Regions from separate parts of the Lysinibacillus sp. GW823-FHT06C08 genome, predicted to be linked through region 4. Evidence: riboswitches for the same ligand, from Rfam matches in the RefSeq annotation. Region 4 holds a riboswitch; each other region holds the start of a gene.
The links. Region 4 has a riboswitch for S-adenosylmethionine ahead of AC1Q6O_RS06740 (YezD family protein). Riboswitches for the same ligand answer to the same signal wherever they lie in the genome.
Positions count from the first base shown of each region.

Region 1: linked by a shared signal. The riboswitch ahead of AC1Q6O_RS00580 (O-acetylhomoserine aminocarboxypropyltransferase/cysteine synthase family protein) and the one ahead of AC1Q6O_RS06740 (YezD family protein) in region 4 are both predicted to bind S-adenosylmethionine.
Region 2: linked by a shared signal. The riboswitch ahead of metA (homoserine O-acetyltransferase MetA) and the one ahead of AC1Q6O_RS06740 (YezD family protein) in region 4 are both predicted to bind S-adenosylmethionine.
Region 3: linked by a shared signal. The riboswitch ahead of AC1Q6O_RS16855 (methionine ABC transporter ATP-binding protein) and the one ahead of AC1Q6O_RS06740 (YezD family protein) in region 4 are both predicted to bind S-adenosylmethionine.

Region 1 is NZ_JBXAHN010000001.1:112,022-116,496, reverse strand. Features, by position in the region: gene AC1Q6O_RS00585 (hypothetical protein) at 1-50, opposite strand, end outside; gene AC1Q6O_RS00580 (O-acetylhomoserine aminocarboxypropyltransferase/cysteine synthase family protein) at 379-1,683, opposite strand; SAM riboswitch class I at 1,800-1,913, opposite strand; gene AC1Q6O_RS00575 (glycerol-3-phosphate acyltransferase) at 2,068-2,700, shown strand; gene AC1Q6O_RS00570 (DASS family sodium-coupled anion symporter) at 2,902-4,383, shown strand; gene scpC (succinyl-CoA:acetate CoA-transferase ScpC) at 4,464-4,475, opposite strand, start outside.
Region 2 is NZ_JBXAHN010000008.1:150,681-155,155, reverse strand. Features, by position in the region: gene AC1Q6O_RS17905 (GerAB/ArcD/ProY family transporter) at 1-1,211, shown strand, start outside; gene metA (homoserine O-acetyltransferase MetA) at 1,267-2,202, opposite strand; SAM riboswitch class I at 2,302-2,411, opposite strand; gene AC1Q6O_RS17895 (nucleotide excision repair endonuclease) at 2,614-2,985, shown strand; gene AC1Q6O_RS17890 (hypothetical protein) at 3,033-3,416, opposite strand; gene AC1Q6O_RS17885 (TrmB family transcriptional regulator) at 3,438-4,220, opposite strand; gene AC1Q6O_RS17880 (TSUP family transporter) at 4,348-4,475, shown strand, end outside.
Region 3 is NZ_JBXAHN010000007.1:211,819-216,293, reverse strand. Features, by position in the region: gene AC1Q6O_RS16865 (MetQ/NlpA family ABC transporter substrate-binding protein) at 1-141, opposite strand, end outside; gene AC1Q6O_RS16860 (methionine ABC transporter permease) at 208-876, opposite strand; gene AC1Q6O_RS16855 (methionine ABC transporter ATP-binding protein) at 866-1,894, opposite strand; SAM riboswitch class I at 1,978-2,082, opposite strand; gene AC1Q6O_RS16850 (thioredoxin family protein) at 2,139-2,450, opposite strand; gene AC1Q6O_RS16845 (toprim domain-containing protein) at 2,466-2,807, opposite strand; gene gcvH (glycine cleavage system protein GcvH) at 2,899-3,279, opposite strand; gene AC1Q6O_RS16835 (arsenate reductase family protein) at 3,361-3,717, opposite strand; gene AC1Q6O_RS16830 (acyl-CoA dehydrogenase FadE) at 3,900-4,475, opposite strand, start outside.
Region 4 is NZ_JBXAHN010000001.1:1,434,437-1,438,911, forward strand. Features, by position in the region: gene AC1Q6O_RS06730 (TetR/AcrR family transcriptional regulator) at 1-404, shown strand, start outside; gene AC1Q6O_RS06735 (DUF418 domain-containing protein) at 388-1,482, shown strand; SAM riboswitch class I at 1,653-1,747, shown strand; gene AC1Q6O_RS06740 (YezD family protein) at 1,781-1,972, shown strand; gene AC1Q6O_RS06745 (flavin reductase family protein) at 2,057-2,542, opposite strand; gene AC1Q6O_RS06750 (VOC family protein) at 2,700-3,485, shown strand; gene AC1Q6O_RS06755 (cold-shock protein) at 3,589-3,789, opposite strand; gene AC1Q6O_RS06760 (formate--tetrahydrofolate ligase) at 4,003-4,475, shown strand, end outside.

The DNA.
Region 1 (4,475 bases), 1.3 Mb from region 4:
TCATAAATTAGATAAGATGCAATGTTTTGCGCACTATAGAGATTACCCATTTTAAACACTCCTTTATCATCAGTTTTTTTGAAGAGTAGCCACTGGCTATGTAACTACTCTCCTATCTATTCAAAAGTGGGGGGAGCACTTATGAAAACATTTACCTTTTCAACGAGGTTTTTCCGAACACTTAACTTAATTCCAAGTATATAACAAGGTTTTAACAAAGTCAATAATACATATAAAATTACTCGGTATTATTTTTTAAAAGGTTCTGATAATTACCGGATGAGGTAATTGGTTAATGTAGCAACGTTTGACGTATACCAAATGAGGCTATTCGAATGAGAAAATACGTAAACGCTACAACACTCGCCTGTCTCTATATTACGCTTCTACTGTTTGTTCAGTTGTTGCTGTTGCCTGAGTAATAGCCTGCTCTAAATCTGCAATGATGTCCTCCACTGCCTCTAAACCGATTGATAAGCGAATGAGCGATTCGGTTACGCCAGCTTGAATTAGTTCATCTGCTGATAATTGTTGGTGTGTAGTAGATGCTGGATGGATAATTAGCGACTTAGCATCCCCTACATTTGCCACATGTGAAAACAGCTTTACATGATCAATAAGCTTTCGTCCTGCTTCACGTCCACCTTTAATGCCAAATGTAAGCACTGAGCCGAAGCCATTTTTTAAATACTTTTTCGCCAACTCATGTGTTGGAAAATCTTCCAGGCCATTATAATTTACATACTCCACAGATGGGTGGTTACGTAAATATTCAGCCACAGCTAAAGCATTTTCATTGTGTTTAGGGATACGCAAATGAAGCGTCTCTAAACCTTGTAATAGATTGAAAGCTGCATCTGCACTTAACGTTGGTCCAAAATCACGTAACAGCTGTACACGCAGCTTTGTAGCAAATGCTGCAGAAGCTGTATCTATTCCATAGCGTAAACCATGGTAAGAAGCATCCGGCTCTGTAAAGCCTGGGAATCGCCCACTAGTCCAATCAAACTTACCAGCGTCTACAACAACACCGCCTAGAGTTGTCCCATGGCCACCTATCCATTTAGTTGCTGAGTGAACTACCACATCTGCACCGTAGTCAATTGGTGTAGAACCATAAGGAGAAGCAAATGTACTATCGATAATTAATGGTAAGCTGTTGTCATGTGCAATCTTAGCTACAGCTTCAATATCTAAAACCTTTAAGCTTGGATTACCGTAAACTTCTGCGAAGACAGCTTTTGTTTTATCAGTAATGGCAGCCTTAAAATTCTCTGGGTTTGTTTCATCTACAAAAATCGTTTTAATACCATAGTTTGGTAATGTATTAGCGAATAAATTATACGTACCACCATATAAAGAACTGGCTGCTACAATTTCATCTCCTGCTCCAGCTAGATTTAATATAGAAAATGCAATAGCTGCTGCACCAGATGAAAGTGCTACTGCTGCCGTCCCACCTTCTAATAAAGCCACACGCTTTTCAAAAACATCCACTGTCGGATTCGTAATTCGCGTGTAAATGTTTCCCGCTTCCTCTAAGGCAAAAAGACGTTGCGCATGAGCAGTGTCTTTAAAAACGAAAGCAGTTGAACGGTAAACAGGAACTGTTCTAGAACCCGTCACTGGGTCTGGTTCTTGACCGCCATGTAACAGCAGTGTTTCTGGTTTAAAATTTGTCATTGTGTACCTCCATTTGGTTATTTTTTTACGATGGTACCGGAGATGAGGAGGATTTTTCTGTAGAAAACAAAAACCCTCTTCAGCTAAGAAGAGGGTTGCGGTTGCAAGTTTTCCTCCCCTTATCTGCCAGATCCAAGTAAGAATCTGTAGGAATTAGCACCTTAGTAAGTTCATCACCTACTGGTTGCCGGGCATCATAGGGCCTATCCCTCCGCCGCTCTTGATAAGAGTATGAGATTCAATTTCCATCGTTGTTACAAAGTATAAGCATAGAGTTTTTTTCTGTCAACATCTAAATTTTATTTTTTCCGAAACTTCTGTCTGCTCTTTTACGTAGTAAGAACGCATACACTATTTTAAAAAAAATTTGAAAGGAGTATTTTTATGGTAAAAGCCGTGATCTGTTTTCTAGTTGTTGGCTATTTGATTGGCTGTATTCACGGCTCTAAAGTGGCACAATTTTTATCCGGGGTTGATTTAAAAAAAGCTGGCCATGGCAATGCTGGTGCCTCTAATGCTACGCTTTCACTCGGCTGGAAATATGGCGTTTTAGTAGCTCTTATCGATATTGGCAAAGGCGTCGTAGCCATCGTCGGTGCACATTTTTATTTAACAGATGCAACACATTTAACAGCAGAACAAACATGGCTCCTCACCTATTTGATAGCTGCAGGGGTTATTTTGGGGCATAATTTCCCTTTTTATATGGGCTTCAATGGTGGAAAAGGGACTGCCTCTATCATTGGAATTTTACTTGCGGTTGATTGGAAGATTGGTTTATTTGCACTTATTCTATTTATTATTTTATCTTTTGCAACGAACTATTTAATTGTTGGGGTATTAGAGTTTTACCTCGTTTTTTGTACCGCTACTTATTTATGGATTCCTGGGCTTGGCCCGACCATTATTACCATTCTACTTTTTGCTATTGCTATTATTTTGCACATTGAAAATATTCAACGTTTAATCAATGGAACCGAGCCTAAAGTTACTTCTGCCTTCAAGAAAAAGAAATAATATTTTTTAGGAGATATTTGTATTTTTTACGACCATAAATTATCTCTTTAATTACTATTAAAGCTGTAAAACAGACATATTTTGCTTCTTTTCATTCTATACAACAAATGGACGAATTCTTATCTTAAAAAAACATTATACTGGCCGATGTTATGGATAATAACCGTCATTTTTACGTAGACGTAGAAGGGATGAGAAAATATGTCTTCACCTAAACAAACAACAACGAAGCGTAATTTAAAGCCTTTATGGATTGGGTTGGCTTTTGCTTTATTAATTATCATTATTTTTTTACCTAATAACGGTGAGCTACCTGTAGCTGGACAGCGCGCTTTAGCCATTTTAGCTTTCGCGGTTATCCTGTGGGTAACAGAGGCCGTTTCATATCCTGTTAGCTCTGCAATGATTATCGCACTCGTCACTGTTTTACTAGGACTTGCACCATCCATGGATGATCCAACAACACAACTAGGTACTGCTAGCGCCTTAAAACTATCATTAAGTGGTTTTAGTAACTCTGCCGTGGCCCTAGTAGCAGCGGCTCTTTTTCTAGCAGCAGCCATGCAAATTACCAATTTGCATAAACGACTTGCTCTTTGGATTCTTTCACTTGTAGGAACAAAAACAAAAGCCATTGTTTTCGGTGCAATATTAGTTTCAATTGCCCTTGCATTTTTTGTTCCTTCAGCTACTGCACGTGCTGGCGCAGTAGTCCCTATTCTTCTTGGAATGGTCGCAGCATTCGGTTTACCACGTGATAGTCGACTTGCTGCTTTACTCGTTATTACTTCTGTACAAGCCGTCTCCATTTGGAATATCGGTATTAAAACTGCGGCAGCGCAAAATATGGTTGCTTTGAATTTCATCCAAGAGCAATTTAATGTGAATATTTCATGGGGTGCTTGGTTACTTTATGCTGCCCCATTCTCGATTATTATGTCAGTAGCCTTATTTTTCATTATGATTACGCTTATTAAGCCTGAGACGAGCAATATTGATGGTGGTAAAGAAGTCATCAAGAAACAATTGGCAGAGCTTGGGCCGTTAAAAGCACCTGAGATTCGGTTGATCGTTACATCATTAGTTTTACTATTTTTCTGGGCAACGGAAGGCAAGCTCCATCCATTTGATACAACAACGGTTACAATTATCGCCATTGCTGTACTACTAATGCCTAAAATCGGCGTTTATTCATGGAAGGAAGTTGAACCTCATATCCCTTGGGGAACAATCATTGTCTTTGCAGTAGGTATTATGCTCGGAACTATTTTGCTGAATACAAAAGGTGCATCATGGTTATCAGATAAAGTTTTTGGTTCACTCGGTCTAGATACTATGCCAATTCTTGCTACGATTGCTATCGTAACATTATTTAATATTCTTATTCATTTAGGTTTTGCTAGTGCAACAAGCTTAGCCTCTGCACTTATACCAGTGTTTATCGTGTTAGCTTCCACATTAACAGCTAATGTTGATCAGGTTGGTTTTGTTATTGTACAACAATTTGTTATTAGCTTTGGTTTCCTATTACCAATTAGTGCACCACAAAATATGCTTGCCTATGGTACAGGAGCGTTTACAACAAAGGATTTCCTGAAATCAGGTATCCCACTAACGATTCTCGGCTTCCTCCTAATTTTGCTGTTCTCTGCAACTTATTGGAAATGGATTGGCCTACTTTAAACTCTAATCGTCTTAGATAAACTTATACAACAAAAGGCCTTGAGGGAGCAGCTGTCCTTCAAGGCCTTTTTATTAGAATTCTATTTTGATAA
Region 2 (4,475 bases), on a different contig from region 4:
CTATGGCATTTGCCTTGTTGTTTATTATTATAATTATGTATGCTACCTATTTAGGGATAGAAAACTTTGCTCGTTCAGCAGAAATACTTTTCCCTATGTTTGTCTTAATTTTTATTTTCTTTGTTGTCAGTATCACCCCACAAATTAAGTTTGAAAATATACAACCGATTATGGAAGCATCCAAAACATCCATCTTATATAGTATCATCCGCTTTGTAAGTGTCTTCTCTTTTTCGTTAGTTATGTTATTAATGATTTACCCTGCTAGTGTCAATGTCCAGCAATCCTCAAAGAAAGGATTTTACATAGGCATGCTTCTCGGTGGATTTGTTCTAGTAACATTGATTACTCTATCTATTTTAGTATTAGGGCCAGCCAACACGGCTTCGCGAACTTTCCCTAGCTATGCCCTAGCACAAAGAATCTCTATCGGAAATTTTTTACAGCGCATTGAAATTATCATGGCTTTTATGTGGATTGTATCCATTTTTATTCGAACGTTTATGTACTTCTATACAACTGTTGTCGGGATTGCACAAATTATGAAATTGAAGGATCACCGTCCACTTATCCTACCAATGGGTATTATTATGGTCGGACTTTCGCAAATTGTTCACCCAGACATCGTCCATTCCAACATTTATAATGATGAGATTTGGCCAATTTATGCATTTGTTTGCACCATATTATTACCCATACTTCTACTCATTGTAGCTGTTATTCGTAACCGAAAATCACAAGGTAATTCGACTGAAATGGGTCATGCGGATTCTAATCAGGGGCAAATGACTGATGCGAGTAATGCGGTTTCTAATCAAGGCAATCAGACGAAACCTGATAATATGGATTTCAATCAGGAGAATCAGACGAAACCTGTTAATACGGATTCCAATCAGGATAATCAGACAAAACCTGTTAATACGGATTCCAATCAGGATAATCAGACAAAACCTGTTAATACAGATTCCAATCAGGATAATCAGGCGAACGATACTAATACAGGTACCACTCAAGTTAATCAGGCTAAACCTGCGACTATGGCTTCCAAGCAAGACAATCAGGCGACACCAGATAATACAGTTTCCAATCAGAAAAAAACAGATAATCCAGTCTCTACTCAAGACAATTCTGAAGCGGGCAACGCTACATCCAAACAGGACGACCAGGCGCCACCAGATAAAACGAGTTCTGACAAGAAAAATCTAGAATAACAAAGTCTAATTCCTTCAAGCTGCTTAGCGAAGAAATTAGACTTTTTAGTGTTATTTAAATATGATATTCAATTTCGTCCACAAAATCCCATTCATATGGTGTCTCTTGGTATACGTAGTAGTTCAACCAGTTGGAGAACAATAAATGCGTATGGGCACGCCATGTATTCATCGGTGCCTTTGCTGGATCATCATTTGGGAAGTAGTTTACTGGAACGTCTATATGGATGCCCTTGGCAACATCGCGACTGTATTCATCGGCTAATGTTGTCGCATCATATTCTAAATGACCAGTAATCATAATGTTTTTATTATCTTTGGATTGCACGATAAATACACCTGCATCCTCTGAATAGGATAATAAGCGTAAGTCTGGATGATTGCGAACCTCGTCAATCGAGACAGATGTATAGCGAGAATGAGGGGCTGTAAATAAATCACTAAAGCCTCGTACTAAATCTACTGTTAAATCAGTAATCACATGAGAATAAACGCCGGAGCATTTAGCAGAAAGCTCGACCTTTCCAATCCCATAATGATGATATAAAGCAGCCTGTGCCCCCCAACATATATGTAGCACGGATGTCACATTCTTTTTTGACCAATCCATAATTTCAGCAATTTCCTGCCAATAGTTAACCTCTTCAAATGGCATTTTTTCTACTGGCGCACCCGTAATGATCATACCATCATAGCGTCGATGACGAATTTGGTTAAACGTTGTGTAGAATAATTGTAAATGAGACTTACTGACATTTTTAGATTCATGAGTAGCTGTGTTTAAAAAAGTAATATTCACCTGTAATGGTGTATTTCCTAGTAATCGTAGTAATTGTAGCTCAGTTTTTTCTTTTTCAGGCATCAAATTTAAGATTAATATATTTAATGGACGTATTTGCTGTGTTCTCGCACGGTCCTCTTCCATTACGAAGATTTTTTCCTCACGTAAATGTTCTCCAGCAGGTAAATTTTTCGGAATATTAATTGGCATCTTGCGTTCCCCTCTCTTTTTTTGCTCCTTTTTCGAAAAAATTAAAAAATCCTCCACATTCCATATGAGATAGAATGAGAAGGATTTTTTTCACGTTCACTCTTATCTCTCAAAGGAAAAACCTTTGCTGGAATTAGCACCTTTCTAACATTTGTTAGAGGTTGCTGAAGCGTCATCGGGCCAAATCCCTCTGCTTCTCTTGATAAGATTATTTAATTATCTTGAATTGTAACATGGACTAGTTAGAATATCAATAATTCATAGAATATTTTGTTATTCCTATGCATGTTCTCCAATCATTTGATAAACACTAAGCTTGCTGTATATGGTTATTCTACATGAAATTTTATGGTAAACATGCCGCTATTATGTTACCATATATCTTTAGTAATAGAGAGGAACGTGAATACTTTGATTAATATTGAATTTCCAAAACCAGATGTAGTCATTCGCCAACGCGAACAAGATGTAAAACCAGGTGATGTCCCAATTACACCATACTTTGGTTTCATCGACTTCCACAAAATCACACGTGATAAAGGCGGCATTTTCTTATTCTATAATGAAAAGAATGAGCTATTATTTGTCGGCAAAGCACGTAAAATTCGTCAACGCATTAAAAAACATTTTGAAGACAATGTATCTCCGTTGAAAAACTATCGTGACGAGGTCTTTAAAATTGAAGTCTATGAAGTAGAAGATCCTATGGAACGTGAAATTTATGAAACATATGCGATTAATACGTTCCGCTCCAAATACAATGTAGATAAAGTATTTTATTAATATCAACAAAAACCGAAATCTCTTTTTTAGGGATTTCGGTTTTTTTATTACATCATAGTCATGCGATCTATCGCCATGCTTTTGCCGTTAATATATAGCTCAATAATCGTCAGCTTCGGGTTTTTATTGATGGCATAGACATACGGTTGAGCTTCTTTCTTTTGCTCGCTTCCTTCCTTGAAATGAATGACTAACCGATCTTCATTTGCTGCCACACTTGCTAGCACATTTCCTTTCGAAAACATGACAAGATAGTACGTCATGTCATCTTCATACAATAACTGAATTCTTTCTTGAGCTATAATATGCTGTTGGATATGGTCAGGAACGATGGTTAGCTCCTGAATCTTAGGTGGAACTAGCAGCGGTGCAGAATCACATCCGCCAATCCATAATACATAAAACAATACTGGCAACATCCATTTTTTCAAGATGCTCCCCTTCCCTTATAGCTACTCTAAGAAAAATGCTTTACGTTCTTTAGCAATCCAGTCCTCAAGCTCTTTATCATCACGCTTCACTAGTCGATTGATAAGAACATCATGCCAAACATAATCCTCTAATAAATAAATATGCACAGGATCATTCGTTATAAAAGCGGTTTCCTGGTTTGACGGCGAGTGACCATAAATCATTTCATGTCCATCAACCGATAAAATAAACCAATGGGGTGTAGAAGTCTTTCTCGTATAGTGTGTGGCTCTGTGCTGATCGATAGATGCCAGATGTTCCCCGACATATAAGGTAATGCCATGCACCTCCACATGCTGTGATACCCCTTCGATATCCTCGCGTAAGGCATCGTACATATCTTCCCACATCGATAGGATGACTTTTGTCTCTGCTTTTTTTAATAAGGTTTGACAATAATTGATGATTGTCTGCTTCCCTTTTAGCATTAACACTTTAGGTTCCGTTTCTTGTTCTTTCGTTTCTAGTTTTTCTAATTGATCACTAATCGACGTAAAATTCGATTGCCACCGCTGTTGAACTTGCTGCAAAAACATCTCGACAGGAATGGAAGAATAAGTCGTTTGATCCGCCGTTTCCTCTTTCAGTACGAATCCCTTCTCAACAAGACCATTTAATATGTCATAGATTCTAGCTCTTGGTATCCCAGAGTTTTTGCTAACTTGGTAGGCACTGACATGACTATTTTGTACGAGTGCTGTATAGGCCTTTGCCTCATATTCTGTCAATCCCAGTTCTTTTAATTGGGCGATTAATTCATTCATATCATCCCTCCATATTTTTATTATAGGCTACTGTTGTGAACATTTGCCAATGAAAAAATTAGGCTTTACAGCATCGAATAAATTAGTTACTATTTCAGTAGTAACTAATAAAAAAAGAGGTGTAAGCATGGTTTTTGATGTGGATGTACATATTTTAATACTATTGATTTCCTTTGGATTTTTGGCAGCATTTATCGATTCTGTCGTTGGAGGTGGTGGTTTAATTTCCTTACCAGCCTTATTGTTTGTTGGCTT
Region 3 (4,475 bases), on a different contig from region 4:
TCCCACTGTTAAAGTAACGTTTTCTTTACTATCTGTTTTATCACCAGATGCTGAATTTGCATCCTCTTTATTATCAGTACCGCAAGCTGCTAAAGCTAGTACAAGTATTGATAAAAATAATCCTGTTAATAACTTTTTCATTTATGACACTCCCTTTATTTTGATGAAAATATGTTAGCGGCAAGAACCGGAATAACCTCAGTTTTATTAACGTTTATCAATTTTTTCTGTAATGAAATCACCAATCCATTGGATAATAAAGACGACTACTAAGATCAAAATAGTTGCCATTAATGTCACATCTTGGCGATTTCTTTGGAACCCGTCTAGGAAGGCTAAGTTCCCAAGACCTCCTGCACCGATTATCCCTGCCATTGCTGTATATCCAACAAGTGCTACAGCCGTAACCGTAATACCCGAAATTAGTGCTGGTAATGATTCAGGGATTAGAACTTTCCAAATAATTGTGGATGTTTTTGCCCCCATTGAACGAGCTGCTTCAATGACACCTTTATCAATCTCACGTAACGCAATTAATACCATACGTGCATAGAATGGAGCCGCACCGATAATTAAAGCAGGTAAAGCAGCATTAGCTCCACGGATTGTACCTAGTAAAAGCTTAGTGAATGGAATTAATAAAATAATTAACACGATAAATGGGATAGAGCGGAAAATGTTAACGAGTGACCCTGTTAAAAAGCTAACAATTTTATTAGCCCATAACTGATTGGGACTTGTTAAAAATAGGACGATTCCAATAGCTAACCCAAGAATAAATGTAATAACTGTAGAAATGGCCGTCATATATAATGTTTCATACGTAGCCTGCCACATGCTATCCCAGTCTACATTCGGAAAGAGATTAGTTAGCATCTGCAATCACCTCCGTTTGTACTTCCACTGTATTTAAATAGCTTAAGGCTTCAGTCACATTTGCTTTCGACCCATCAATTTGGACTATGAGGGTACCATATGCACCATTTTTCGTTTGTGAAATATTTCCGTGTACGATGCTTACTTCCACATCGAATTGCTTCACTAGATGTGAAATAACTGGCTGTTCTGTTTTTTCACCAACAAAAATCAATTTGACAAGTTGTCCAGTTGGATAATTTGCTTTGATTTGTTCTACTGTATCCTGTGTTTCCTTTGTATTTGTAATTTGGGCTACAAATTTCTTAGTAATGGCTGCCTGAGGTGCCTGGAAAACTTGCAATACTTCCCCACGCTCTACAATTTCGCCTGCCTCCATCACTGCTACACGATGACAAATCTTGCGAATGACATGCATTTCATGAGTAATGAGGACAATCGTTAACCCTAACCGTTCATTAATATCTACCAGTAAATCAAGAATGGCATCTGTTGTCTCTGGGTCTAGTGCAGATGTTGCCTCATCACATAGTAAAACCTCTGGATTATTTGCTAATGCACGTGCAATCCCTACTCGTTGCTTTTGTCCACCAGACAGCTGCGATGGATATGCTTGATCGCGTCCTTCTAAGCCAACAAGTGCTATCAATTCCTTCACCCGTGCCTCACGTTGAGCTTTTGATACACCTGCAATTTCTAATGGGAAGGCAATGTTTTCTGCAACTGTTCGTGACCAAAGTAGGTTAAAATGTTGAAAAATCATACTAACCTTTTGTCTAGCTGCTCTAAGCTTTTGACCCTTAATCGAAGAAAATTCTTGATTGTTCACCGTTACTGTTCCTGCTGTTGGTTTCTCTAAACCATTAAGTAAACGAATCATCGTACTTTTACCAGCGCCACTATAGCCGATAATGCCAAAAATTTCACCCTTATTAATAGTAAGGTTAACATCTTTGACTGCCGTTAATTCGCCATTTGCTGTTTTGTATTTCTTCGTTATATTTTGAAGCTGTATCATAGCGAATACTCCTTTTCTTATATAAAAAAACCCCTCCACTTATAGACAAGTAGAAGGGGTCACGTATTATACGTTGAACCGTTCTCTCATCTTTCAAAGAAAAAATCTTTGAGTGATTTGGCACCTTTTCACTATGTGATGGTTGCCGGGCTTCATAGGGCACTTCCCTCCGCCGCTCTTTATAAGAGTTCGATATATTTAATGTTTTAGTAATATATTTGTTACTTTACCACGCTAATAAAGTTCAGTCAATTGATTTTTTTAACAATTCGTACAAAAATGGTACGGATTGAAAAGCATAAATCTTTTCTGTCACTTTGCCGCCATCACACACAAGTAAACATGGGACGCTTTCAATTTGATGTTCAATAGCAATTTGCTCCAAAAAATTAATATTTGCTTTCCCTAGTTTTAGGTGAGGTAATAGTTGTTCTACAATTGACATCATTTTCGATGCCACTGCACAAGTACCACACATCGGTGTATATAAATAAAACGCAGCTTTTTCTCCCGACTGTAAAGCCCACTCCCACTGCTCTTTTGACCATTCTTCCATTTAGTTCACGCAACCTTATAAAATATATTCATTATGGATGGAGAAATGCGCACGCAGTAAAATCATTGCTAACACTTTTCTTGGTGTCGTTTCTACTTCCTTATATGTCGGCATTGTACGTAAATGCTCCGCTTCCGGATAATGTCTGTCCATTAAAGCGCGTAGCTTATCGCCTGAAGTATCAGCATCAAAAAAAGTAAATAGCTCGCAGCCCTCATAGGGGTCTATTAGCTCCTCTAATTGATGCACTCCAATTGTTCCATTCGTACATAGTATTGTAACATTCTCGTTCAAAATCGGCTCAATTTGTAGCTTATCTGAACGTCCTTCTACTATCAAGCATTTCCCATCGAACATTACGCCACCTCCATTTAGACATATCCACTTATACATTATTATATAATAAAAAACGCCGGTAGTTTCCGACGTTTTTTGATTATGGCTTGTCTTATTCTGCAGTCATCTCTTCGTATTGTTCTGCTGTCATAAGTTTATCAACTTCTGATGCATCAGCAGGCTCTACGACGATCATCCATGCTTTTTCATATGGTGATTCATTAACGAATTCTGGGCTATCTTCTAAATCTGCATTTACTTCCACTACAGTACCTGAGATTGGTGCATATAATTCAGAAACAGTTTTTACTGATTCTACGCTACCGAATGGATCATCAGTTTTGATTTCATCGCCAACTTGTGGAAGTTCAACGAAAACGATATCTCCTAATTCAGATTGTGCGAAGTGCGTAATACCAATACGTACTTTTCCATCTTCTACTTTTACCCATTCATGCTCTTCAGAGTAACGTAAGTCTTTCGGTGTGCTCATGCAAAAAACCCCTCCATAATTATGTAATATATTCACTTTCAGTGTGCCATACTTCTCCTATAAAAACAAGGATAAAAACGGTTATAACCAAGCTTGCTCAAAATCGGATTCTTTAAACCCTAAAGTTACTTTTTTTCCATCTGTTACGATGGGACGTTTTATTAACATACCATCCGTAGCAAGTAGCTTAAGCTGTTCTTCCTCAGTCATATCAGCTAGCTTGTCCTTCAAACCAAGGTCACGATACTTCATGCCAGAAGTATTAAAAAACTTCTTCAAAGGTAGTCCACTTGCTTGCCATAAAGCTGTTATTTCATCCTTTGTTGGTGGCTGCTCTACGATATGTACCTCTTCATAGGAAACGTCATGATCATTTAACCACTTTTGTGCTTTTTTACATGTTGTACATTTTGGATAATGGAAAAATTGAATCGTCATAAAAATGCTCCTCTGCTGTCTTTTTCTGTAGTATACCATCATAATCATTTAGAATGGTGGATCTTCGCTCATTTTCGTAAGTCTATCCATCGGTTCTGTATTTTTATCCGTTACTTTCATAAATTTATCTGGAATAAAAAAACTAGCTACCCATTTACGGATAGCTAGCGTTTTTCATACGATTAAACGATATATTTTTCTGCTTCAATTAATTTCACAGATGCTTCACGTTTCTTCGTAATTAGGTTGTATGGATTATTACGTGTTAATTTACGTAATGCAGATAAAGTCATACGTGCTGCATCGCCATCTGCGGAAGCAAGAATTGTATCTTTTGCTTCTTTTTCGATTTCAGCAAATGCTTCTTGGCAGAAAATTTGAGTGTATAGCAATTTTTGATGTGCTTTTTCAACGCCATCACGAGCAATCGCTTTTTCTGTACGTAATACAGCTGATTCCATTGCAAATAATTGATTAGCGATATTGGCAATATTCACTAAAACTTCTTGTTCTTGATCTAACTTCGCACCAAAGCGTTGTGCTGCTAAGCCTGCCGCTAATACAGCAATCTTCTTGGCATTTTTCACTAAGTATTTTTCCTGAGCTAGTGGCTCTGTACCGATATCCTCCGGCATTAACATCAGAAGCTCTTGCTGTAGATTTTGCGCAACTTGTAATAGTGGCAGCTCACCTTTTAGTGCCTTTTTCATAAATGTACCTGGTACAATCATGCGATTAATTTCATTTGTACCTTCAAA
Region 4 (4,475 bases):
AAGATGTCGCTGTGGATTATAAAGAGCTTTCTCGCGTTAATTTCAAGGAGGAAGTACTCGAGCTGGGCTATAAGTCTATTGAGGCGCAGGGCAAGGATCCTTATTTTAATAAAATATTTAACCAATATGTACTATTAGCAGCTCGCGATGAAAGCTATAAGAAACAATTAGTAGAGCTAGAAACCAGCTTTTTAACAAGCTTTGTGGAAGTCCTACAATATGGCGTGGAGCTAGGGGTTCTAGAGGATACTCCCACTATAGAAGCAAAGGCACAGATGCTAGCCTTGGTCTATGATAATATCGGTAATTTCATGTTAACAGGTAACCAATTGGACTACAGAGCTATTTGGAAGGAGGCTGTGCATAGTGTTATCCAAGGAGGCGAAGATGGCAATAAGAGATGATAATCGGCGCATTGAAGGTCTTGATTTTGCAAGAGCTCTCGCCATGTTTGGTATGTTCATTGTCAATTTTGGAGTCATAACGGGTTCTACAACGAATGGTTCAACATGGTTGATGGCCTTACAAAATCTATTTGAGGGGCGTGCCTCGGCCGTATTTGTCATGCTAGCAGGAATAGGAACAGCTTTAATGACTCGTCAGGCTAGAGAGACTAAGGACCCAATACTTCTTCGTAAGAATCGACTTACTTTGTGGAAGAGGTCGTTTTTGTTATTCGTGATAGGAATAGTCCTATATGCAGTAGGCTGGACAGGAGATATCTTACATTATTATGGCGTGTATATGTTTGTTGCCGCATGTTTGATTGCCCAATCCAAGAAAATGATGATGTTCATAATCGGTGTCATCCTCATCCTTTCACAATGGCTCCAAATTCAATTTAATTACTTCGCTGGGTGGCATCCAACATATGTATTACTAGAGTATCTTGATTTTTGGACACCGGCAGGATTTATAAGAAATTTGATGTTTAATGGCTATCATCCACTATTTCCCTGGATTTGTTTCTTTCTAATTGGCATGGTAATCGGCACATTAGATTTAACTAATCGTTCATTACGAAAAATCTTATTGGTGATGGGCTTATTGCTAGTCATAATGACGGAGACTTTTTCAACGATATTTATTAAGATGACAACGATCCATTTATTAGATGTAGAGAGTGCATTGTATTTATTTGATACGGGACCGATTCCACCGAATATGATGTATGTTCTATCTAACTCAGCGTCGGCAATTGTCCTTATCGTGGGCTCCATCTATCTTGTTGAGACATGTAAAAATAAAGTAATTGAAGCTTTGATCTTTACGGGACAATTGTCTTTAACGCATTATGTCGGCCATGTTTTTATTGGGATTGGAATATTAATTGTTTGCCAAAAGTTGGAGAATCAGACGCTTACCTTTTCCATGCTATATGCCTGCTGTTACTTTGTAGGATGTGTGCTTGTTTCTGTCTGGTGGAGAGCTAAACATCGTCGAGGTCCCCTTGAATTCTTGATGAGGAAATGGAGTTCGTAATAAATTAATGGATTGCCATCTATTTCTCGTTGATTAGGCATAAAATACTTTAGATATAGATAGTTTTCTAATCTAAAATAATCATTACAAAGTATTCAGCTAGGTTTTCTAATATTTTATATTGACAATCTTATTACAGAATTATAGAATTATTTTCAAGAAACGCAGTACTCTTATCAAGATAGGTGGAGGGACTTGGCCCAATGAAGCCTCGGCAACCGAAACATAGGTGCCACTTCCAACCGATGTATCTGAGAGATAGGAGGGGCTATCAATCAGTTTGATGCATTGGCCTCTTTTGTACAACAAGGATGAAAAAGAAGGGGTGTATCGTATGGCTCAGTCGGCAAAGGTAGAAGATAAGAAATTAGAGGCTATTGCAAAGGCCATTCAAAATCTTGAATTTGGTGAAGTGCATATTACGATTCAGGATGGTGTAATTGTTCAAATTAATAGGCTTGAAAAGCAGAGATTTCCTCAGAAGAAATAAAGGATCATTTCAGTTGAACGATGTGAAAAGGCCACCAATAAGCATGGTTTCCGTTGCTTACAAGTGGCCCTTTTTTTATGGCAATTAGCTATAGAAGCTTTTTGGAATCTGACCGATATGACGGCGATGATAGAGAAGGGGCTCCTTTTGAGAGTTTGTAATATCTAGCACCTGGCCAATAAAAATAGTATGATCACCTGCATCTATTTGCTGAAAGGATTTACATTGTAAAATAGCTGCTGTATCATGTAAAATCGGTAGTCCTAAAGAAGAAGTAGACCATTTTGCTTGAGCAAAGCGATCTGGGACTTTACTTGCAAATAATGTACATAATTGCTCTTGATCACTTGCTAAAATATTGACAGCGAATTTTTCCGCACTCATAAAGTAAGGATGGAGCTGAGATTTTTTATCAAGTGACCATAAAATAAGTAGTGGATCAATAGAAACAGATGCAAAAGAATTGACGGTTAAGCCAATTGGATTCGTTTCATGACAAGCTGTAACAACTGTTACACCTGTAGGATAGTTACCTAATGCCAATTTAAAAGCAGCAACATGATCTGTCATTCAAATCACCTCTTTATAGTTAGTAATAAATTAGTTAACGGAGTTAGTAGGTAAATTGCACTTTTTTCATACCATATAGTAACTCCTTTTCTTAAGTAAATATTAAATCAATTACACATCCAGGTAAAGCTAATGGGGGAAAGAAAGGGGAATTGCCATGACTTTATATTTTGATCATCTGGTACATCAAGTAGAATCACCGGAAAATATAAAGGTTTTCTTCAATAAACGAAATGTCCATACAGTGAACGGTGGTCAACACACGATGTGGGGGACTTACAATACGCTAAGTTATTTTGGCTTAAGCTATATTGAACAAATCGCTATTTATGATCGTGATTTATTTGAGCAAGCGGCCCTGTACCCATATTCCCTACATTATACGTTTAAACGTGATCGTGAGCGCCAAGGATTTTCACGAATTGCCTTGCGCACCAAAAATATTGAAGACGATGGTCAACGATTGCGTGCATTGGGCTATGAAGTATATGGTCCCGATGCTTGTAGCCGCACAAGACCAGACGGCACGATAATCGAATGGAAGCTATTGCATTTTGGCAGACCTGGCCTTTCAGTGGATTTTCCTTTCTTAATTGAATGGGCAGATGGAGATGAGGAGCGTTTGGCTCAATTAAAGGCTAGTGGCGCGATTGATGAAAAACAAGCCATTACAATGGAATCCATTCAGTTTTTTGTCAAGGATGTGGAGGAGACGGTGCAGCTTTGGCAGAAAGTATTACAACTACCCGAGTTTGAGCAGCATGAGCAGTTTATGTCTCTACAGCTAGCGAATATGCGCTTGGATTTTTATGAGGAAGCCTCAGCATCTAGCATGACGCTCGGTCATTTAAAAGAAGGGCCAATCGGTGTAACATTAAAGGATCCACACCGAACAAAGGAAACATTAGTGTGTCCAGGTGCTTTTTATTGGATTAATAAATAAATTAAAAATCCACTTCAATCGTTGAAGTGGATTTTTATGTGCAAACATGCAAAAAGTGGATTGAGCCATTTTCAAATACTTCATCCACTTACTATATTCTAGCTTATAATTTTACAACATTTGATGCTTGCGGGCCGCGATTGCCTTCCACAACATCAAATGAAACCTTTTGACCTTCTTCAAGTGTACGGAAGCCTTCCTCCTGGATGCCCGTAAAATGTACAAATACATCTTCTCCATCATCACATTCAATAAAGCCATAACCCTTTTCATTATTGAACCACTTTACGATCCCATGTTGCATAAGCATTCGCCTCCAATGCGCTTGAAAGTAAGATAAAGTTAAAGAAGTCGTGCTATCAATGAGAAAATGTGAAAAAAATGCATTTTCTCTTAGAACATACATGAATTGAACAAAAATGTCAATTGATTGTCGGAATGCTAGCATATCTGACTTTCTTTTTTTTCACAATTAAGACTATAATGGAAATGAACAACATAGAAAGTAGGATGCCAAATGACAACGAAAAATCAACCATTAACAGATTTAGAAATCGCGAGTCAAGCAGTGATCAAACCTATTACGGAAATTGCCAATGCTGCAGGTATTCCAGAGGATGCACTTGAGCAGTATGGCCGCTACAAAGCGAAGATAGACCCATTAAAAATTACAGCTCAAGGTGAGGACGCAAAGGTTGTATTAGTGTCAGCTATTAGTCCAACCCCAGCAGGTGAAGGGAAGTCGACTGTGACTGTAGGACTAGCTGATGCCCTTCATCAATTAAATAAGAAAGTGATGGTAGCTTTACGTGAACCATCTCTTGGTCCAGTAATGGGCGTAAAAGGTGGCGCAACAGGCGGAGGCTATGCACAGGTAGTACCAATGGAGGATATTAACTTACACTTCACTGGTGACCTTCACGCGATAACAACAGCCAATAATGCTTTATCCGCATTTATTGATAATCATATCCACCAAGGGAATGTCTT